Regions from separate parts of the Weizmannia sp. FSL W8-0401 genome, predicted to be linked through region 3. Evidence: predicted binding sites of a transcription regulator. Region 3 holds the regulator's gene; each other region holds the start of a gene.
The links. The regulator LexA, encoded in region 3, represses DNA repair genes until DNA is damaged. The targets are predictions, from matches to a motif close to CGAACATATGTTCG.
Positions count from the first base shown of each region.

Region 1: the regulator LexA is predicted to act here: its motif matches at 1,007-1,020, upstream of ruvA (Holliday junction branch migration protein RuvA).
Region 2: the regulator LexA is predicted to act here: its motif matches at 1,396-1,409, upstream of parE (DNA topoisomerase IV subunit B).

Region 1 covers NZ_JBBPAG010000001.1:1,970,592-1,972,859, forward strand. The annotation lists gene ruvB (Holliday junction branch migration DNA helicase RuvB) at 1-324, opposite strand, end outside; gene ruvA (Holliday junction branch migration protein RuvA) at 341-943, opposite strand; gene NSU00_RS09650 (YebC/PmpR family DNA-binding transcriptional regulator) at 1,344-2,066, opposite strand; gene NSU00_RS09655 (aminoglycoside phosphotransferase family protein) at 2,178-2,268, opposite strand, start outside.
Region 2 covers NZ_JBBPAG010000001.1:1,508,642-1,510,909, reverse strand. The annotation lists gene parE (DNA topoisomerase IV subunit B) at 1-1,349, opposite strand, end outside; gene NSU00_RS07170 (CoA-binding protein) at 1,599-2,012, opposite strand; gene plsY (glycerol-3-phosphate 1-O-acyltransferase PlsY) at 2,191-2,268, shown strand, end outside.
Region 3 covers NZ_JBBPAG010000001.1:1,650,589-1,652,856, reverse strand. The annotation lists gene glnA (type I glutamate--ammonia ligase) at 1-700, shown strand, start outside; gene NSU00_RS07920 (hypothetical protein) at 697-867, opposite strand; gene lexA (transcriptional repressor LexA) at 919-1,539, opposite strand; gene yneA (cell division suppressor protein YneA) at 1,746-2,084, shown strand; gene NSU00_RS07905 (YneB family resolvase-like protein) at 2,081-2,268, shown strand, end outside.

The DNA of each region.
Region 1 (2,268 bases), 320 kb from region 3:
CAGCACTTCCCCCGGTTCAAGCGCGGTTAACACGCTGGCAAGATCGCCCGGCCGCTCGATGGCAGGCCCTGAAGTCGTCCGGATGTTCGCGCCCATTTCGTTTGCGATCACGGCGGCAAGCGTCGTTTTGCCAAGCCCCGGCGGACCGTAAAGCAGCACATGATCGAGTGTTTCGCGCCGTCCTTTTGCCGCTTCAATAAACACGGCTAAATTATGCTTCACTTCATCCTGGCCGATATATTGCGCAAGGGTTTGCGGCCTGAGGCTCATTTCAAAGGAAACTTCCTGTTCGTTTGCCTCGCCGGAAACTACGCGGTCTTCCATGCTCTCCCCTCCTCCATTATTTTACCATTGCTTTTAAAGCGAGTTTAATATATTCATCCGCAGAAAGCACTTCTTCCGGAAGTTCAGGCACCACTTTCGCGATTTCTTTTTCCGAGTAGCCGAGCGCCGCCAGAGCGAGCACCGCTTCTTCGAGGTTTTGGTTGCCGGAAGCAGGCGCCGCTTTTTCCCCGCCCACATCATCCGGCATCTCCGGCACGAGGCCTTGCAGCTTTCCTTTCAGATCAAGAATCATCTGCCTTGCCGTTTTTTTGCCGACACCGGGGAATTTGACAAGGAAAGATTCATTTTCATTCTCGATGGCGTCAACGACCTGCTGCGGCTGCCCGTACGCTAGAATGGCAAGCGCCCCTTTTGGCCCGATGCCGGAAACATTAAGCAGCTTTTGAAACAGCGCCCGTTCTTCCGCCGTTTCAAAACCGTAAAGCGCGATCAAATCTTCGCGCACATGCTGGTATGTAAAAATTTTTCGTTCCTGCCCGATGCTTTTTGAAAAAATATACGGGTTCGGCGCCAGCAGCCGGTAGCCGATCCCCCCGTTTTCCACGACAACGTAATCCGGGCTCACGGAATCAATGATGCCTTTAATATATTCGTACAACCTTCCCACACGCTCCTCAAAAACTTGCTATCCCATATTGTACCACAGAACGCAACCGTTTTGGGAACGAATGTCCGGTCTTGCCCTTTTTTCCGGCCGGATGGTTCCTAAAGATGAGGCGCTTTTCCTGTTTCCATGGCGGAAGGAAACCGGCATCCGGAGACAGATGAGTGTCCGTCCGGCATACCGGGCCGCCGCTGCCTCCGGACGGGCTTCCCCGGATTTTCAGCTGGAACAATCGCCCGGGTTTAAATGGCACGATTAGCCGCAGTGCATCGGTTTAAAATAGCACGGGCCACACTCCACATTGTAGCCGGTTTGATACAGGCCTAACCGGCTTTGCCGCAAAAAAGGCACTTTCTGCACCCGGCCGGGCCGGGTGCAGAAAGTGCCTGGGACATTATAATTCGGCGTTATGGTAAATTTCCTTTACATCGTCATCGTCTTCCAGCCTGTCCAGCAATCGCTCCATCTTTTCTTTTTGCGCTTCATCCAAAGCAATTGTGTTTTGCGGCACCATGGTGATTTCTGCCCGGGCAAATGTAAAGCCTTTTTCCTCCAGATTCTTCTTCACATCCATGAATTGCTCCGGGTCTGTATAAATTTCAAACACTTCATCGCTCGTTTCCATTTCCTCGGCGCCTGCTTCAATCACGGCAAGCAGCATTCCGTCTTCATCTATCTCGAGCCCTTCTCGCTCGATGACAAGATAGCCTTTGCGGTCAAACAGGAAAGACACGCATCCGTTTTCGCCGAGATTTCCGCCGTTGCGCGAAAAAGCAACACGGACATTCGAAGCGGTCCGGTTTTTATTATCGGTTAAAGCCGTGACCATGACGGCAACGCCGCCCGGCCCGTACCCTTCATATGTTATTTCCTCGTAATGTTCGGCGTTTTGGCTGCCGTTTGCTTTCTCGATGGCGCGTTTAATATTGTCATTCGGCATATTGGCGGCCTTTGCCTTTTCAATGACCAGGCGGAGGCTTGAATTTGCTTCCGGATCAGGCCCGTTTTTCGCCGCTACATAAATTTCCTTTGCCAGTTTTTGAAAGATTTTTCCGCGCTTTGCATCCTGCGCATTTTTTCTGCCCTGAATATTTTTCCATTTGGAATGGCCGGACATGGCCATCACTCCTTTCTGACAGCGCTGATACAGTCCACTATTACTATACCATACTCGCCCGAAAGGAGGATGAAAATCGTTATGCCGGCGGGGAGCGCCCCTGGTTTTCCGTTATGCTTGCAAACGCCTTTTTACTTCTTTTTGAAACCGGGCGCGTTCCCCGAACTGCCCAATTGAAAGCAGGGAAAGATGCGGCCAGTAC
Region 2 (2,268 bases), 140 kb from region 3:
AAAACAGCCTGGAATTTCCGGTCGCGCCCCTGTTTCGCAGAACCGCCCGCCGAATCCCCTTCAACCAGATACAATTCATTCCGCTGCGGATTGCGGCTTTGCGCCGGCGTCAGCTTTCCGGATAAAGTCGTTTCCGATTTCTTCCGTTTTTTGCCGCTTCTGGCTTCTTCCCGCGCTTTCCTCGCTGCTTCCCTTGCCTGCGACGCCTTGATGGCTTTCCGGATCAAAAGATTGCTTGTATCCGGGTTTTCTTCAAGAAAATAAGACAGGTGCTCCGAAACAATCGTATCAACTGCAGAGCGGGCTTCGCTTGTGCCAAGTTTTCCTTTCGTCTGCCCTTCAAATTGGAGCAGCTCTTCCGGAATGCGGACGGAAATAATGGCGGACAGCCCTTCGCGGATATCCGTCCCTTCGAGGTTTTTATCTTTTTCTTTTAACAGTCCGGTTTTTCTTGCATAATCGTTCACGACGCGCGTCAAGGCCGTTTTTGCCCCAGCCTCGTGCGTGCCGCCGTCTTTCGTGCGCACGTTGTTCACGAAGGATAAAATGTTTTCCGAAAAGCCGTCGTTAAACTGAAAGGCAAATTCCGCTTCGATTCCGTTTGTTTCCCCTTCGATAAACACAACCGGATGGAGCACTTCTTTTCCTTCGTTCAAGTACTGGACAAAGGCTTCAATGCCGTTTTCGTAGTGGAACAGATCATGCCGCCCGAAACGTTCATCGGTGATTTCAATTTTTAACCCTTTTAAAAGAAAGGCCGATTCGCGCAACCGTTCGCATAATGTATCGTAATTAAAAGTGATGGTGCTGAAAATGGACGGGTCGGGTTTAAAGTGTATCGTTGTGCCGGTCTTATTGGTTTTCCCGGTTTTCTCAAGCGTTGTTTCCGGTTTGCCGCCGTCACGGAAACGCTGTTCATACACATAACCGTCGCGGTGTATCGTAACAACCAGCCATTCCGACAGGGCATTCACGACGGACGCGCCTACACCGTGCAGGCCGCCGCTCGTTTTATAGCCGCCCTGCCCGAACTTTCCGCCGGCGTGCAAAATCGTCAAGATCACTTCCGTTGTCGGTTTGCCGAGCTTGTGCATCCCGACCGGCATGCCGCGCCCAAAATCCTGGACGCTGATGCTGTTATCTTTGTGAATGTTGACGATGATATGGTTTCCGTACCCAGACAGCGCCTCATCCACCGCATTGTCGACGATTTCATAGACAAGATGGTGCAAACCGCGCGCATCGGTCGACCCGATGTACATGCCCGGTCTTTTCCTTACTGCCTCCAGCCCTTCCAGCACCTGGATCGCATCATCGTTATATTCCAATATATTTTGTTTCTTCGCCACATCTATTCCCCTTTCAATTGCAAAGCACGTGCATCCGCCGTTCATAGGAACAAATATTCGTTCTCATTATAACATCATTTGCCGTTTTTATCATACTCATTTTATCGATAAAACGGAATTTGTAAAGGGTATGCGGAAATAACGCAGGGGCAAAGCAACGGTTATGGAACTTCTCCGGCAAACGGCCGCTTGATTGGGCAAATATAAAGAAAGCAAGCGCCCTTTAAGCTGGCGCCTGCATGAAAAAGCCTATTTTGTCAGGGCATGTTCCACTTTAATGCAGCGGTTCATCACTACCGTATAGCCTTTTTCTTTTAAAAACCGGTACGCTTCTTCGTTTTCGATGCCAAGTTGCGCCCAGAAAACATCCGCATCGATTTCATCAAACTCCCGTGCCAGCTCCGGCAAATATTCGGGCCGCCTGAAAATATCGACAATGTCCACATGGCCTTCGATATCTTTTAAAGACGGAACAGCCTTTTCCCCGAGAATTTCCGTTGCTTTCGGATTGACCGGAATAATCTCATAACCGGCATCCTGCATGGCTTTGGCTACCATATAAGATGTTTTTTCCGGGTTATTGCTCAATCCTACCACTGCAATCCGTTTTGCTTTTTGTAAAATTTCCCTGATTTCTTCCCTGCTCGGATTTTCTATTGCCATTTGATCAACCCCTCTCCTTTCTTGTACTTTCGCCAGTCCGGTCCCATCTTAAACATTCGCTTGATCTTTTCTAATTCCTGCCTGGCGCGAAAATCTGCACGGAATCGACAAAAAATATTCCTCTTTCCTTTAAGAACATGCTACAATAAGCATAGATTTTTTCCAAGGAGTTTTGCACATGACTATTGCCCTGATGGTCCTTTTGGCTTACCTGCTCGGCTCAATCCCGACAGGCCTGATCGTTGGTAAGCTTTTT
Region 3 (2,268 bases):
CTTTAAACTGGTGGTCAAGACAATTGCACGCAAACATGGCCTGCATGCGACGTTTATGCCGAAACCGTTGTTTGGCGTGAACGGTTCCGGGATGCACACCAATCTTTCGCTTTTTAAAGGAAAAGAAAATGCATTCTATGACCCGAACGATGCAGAACTGCAGCTGAGCGATACGGCATACCAGTTCATTGCCGGCATCATAAAGCATGCGCCGAACTTTACGGCTGTCACGAATCCGACGGTGAACTCCTATAAACGGCTTGTGCCGGGTTATGAAGCGCCTTGTTATGTTGCCTGGTCCGCTCGCAACCGCAGCCCGCTCATGCGGATTCCGGCTTCCCGCGGTTTAAGCACGCGCGTTGAGGTGCGCAGCGTTGACCCGTCTGCCAATCCGTATCTCGCGCTCGCCGTCCTGTTAAAAGCAGGGCTTGACGGCATCGCGAACAAATTGCAGGCGCCGGAACCGGTCGACCGCAACATCTATGTCATGACGAAAGAAGAAAGAGAAGAAGCCGGCATTGTCGACCTCCCGGGCACACTGCTGCAGGCGCTGGAAAACTTAAAATCGGATGATGTAATGGTAGACGCCCTTGGCGATCACATTCTCGAACACTTCCTTGAAGCTAAGGAAATTGAATGGGATATGTTCCGCACACAAGTCCACCAATGGGAACGCGACCAGTATATCGAAATGTATTAAGCAAGAAACCCCTTGAAGCGTAAGGCTTTGAGGGGTTTTTGTTTATCGGGCATTTTTGCGTCGAACGCCCAGAAAAACAAAATGCCCATTAATTGCCCCGATTTTTCCTTCGAAAATAGATTGGAAGCCCAGAAATCCTCAAGTGTCACAGGCATTTTTGCCATCAAACTCGCATATGCTCTATTAAAAAAGAAGCAGCCGAAACTGCTTCTTTTTGATCAGTGCACCATTTGCCTGTACAGCCCGATGACAACGCCGAGAATGGTGACGTTTTTCAATATGATCGGTTCCATTGTCTGGTTTTCAGGTTGCAGCCGGAAGTAGTCTTTTTCCTTGAAAAATCTTTTTACTGTCGCTTCATTTTCATCTGTCATAGCGACCACGATATCTCCGTTGTTTGCCGTCTGCTGGGAGCGGACAATCACATAATCGCCGTTTAAAATCCCGGCATCCACCATGCTGTCCCCTTCAATATCCAGCATGTAGACGGACTCGTCAGACGGGACAAGATGTTCCGGAAGCGGAAAATACTCTTCAATATTTTCTACAGCGGTAATCGGTATGCCTGCTGTTACTTTTCCGACAACAGGCACATTGACAACATTTTGGGCCGGTATTTCTTCATCATGGTCCAAAATTTCAATCGCTCTCGGCTTTGTAGGGTCGCGCCTGATCAGCCCTTTGCTTTCAAGCCTTGCGAGATGGCCATGGACAGTTGAACTGGAAGCAAGCCCGACTGCCTGGCCGATTTCCCGCACGGAAGGGGGATAGCCTTTTGTTTTGACTTCATGCTTGATGAAATCAAGTATCGCCTGTTGCCGTTTTGATAGTTTTGCCATTATTTCCACCTCGTCGCAGTTTTGTTTGGCACCCGCGCTGCGTACGGGGACGCAAACGGGAGGAATGCCATTATTTGCTATTATTATATCACATTGCAGAAGATAAAACAAACGTAAGTTCGAAAAAATGTTGACGAAAAACAGGCGTTCGTTTTATAATAGAACTGGTGATTGGACGAACGAATATTCGCGGGAGGAAGATGGAGATGTCACGATTATGGAAAAAGTATAACTATGTTATGATTTTAGCAGGGGTTGCGCTTGTTTTCGGATTTTTCATGATTGGAAGTCTGCGGGATCCATCCCCACACTATATCAAAATCAGCGTTACAGAGGGCGAGACGCTTTGGAATATCGCCGGTCAGTATGCAGAACAGGGCAAAATGTCGAGGGAAGCATTTATCAGCTGGGTTGAGCGCCATAATGGGATTAACGGCAACATGATCAAAGCCGGCGAAAAAATTGTCATTCCGGTAGAAAAAAATGAAATCAGGGATGATAAAAGGGAACTTGCGATGAAATCACAATGGGAGACGAAAAAATGAAAGTTGTTTTATATTGCAGAGTAAGCACGGAAAAAGAAAGCCAGGAAACTTCTTTGGCGAGGCAGCGGGAAGAGCTGGAGAAGCTTTCGGATTCCCGCGGTTTTCAAGTGGCCGGGGTGATCTGCGACCGGGCAAGCGGCTACGACCTGGACAGGCCCGGCATCCTTGAACTTCTTGATATCAT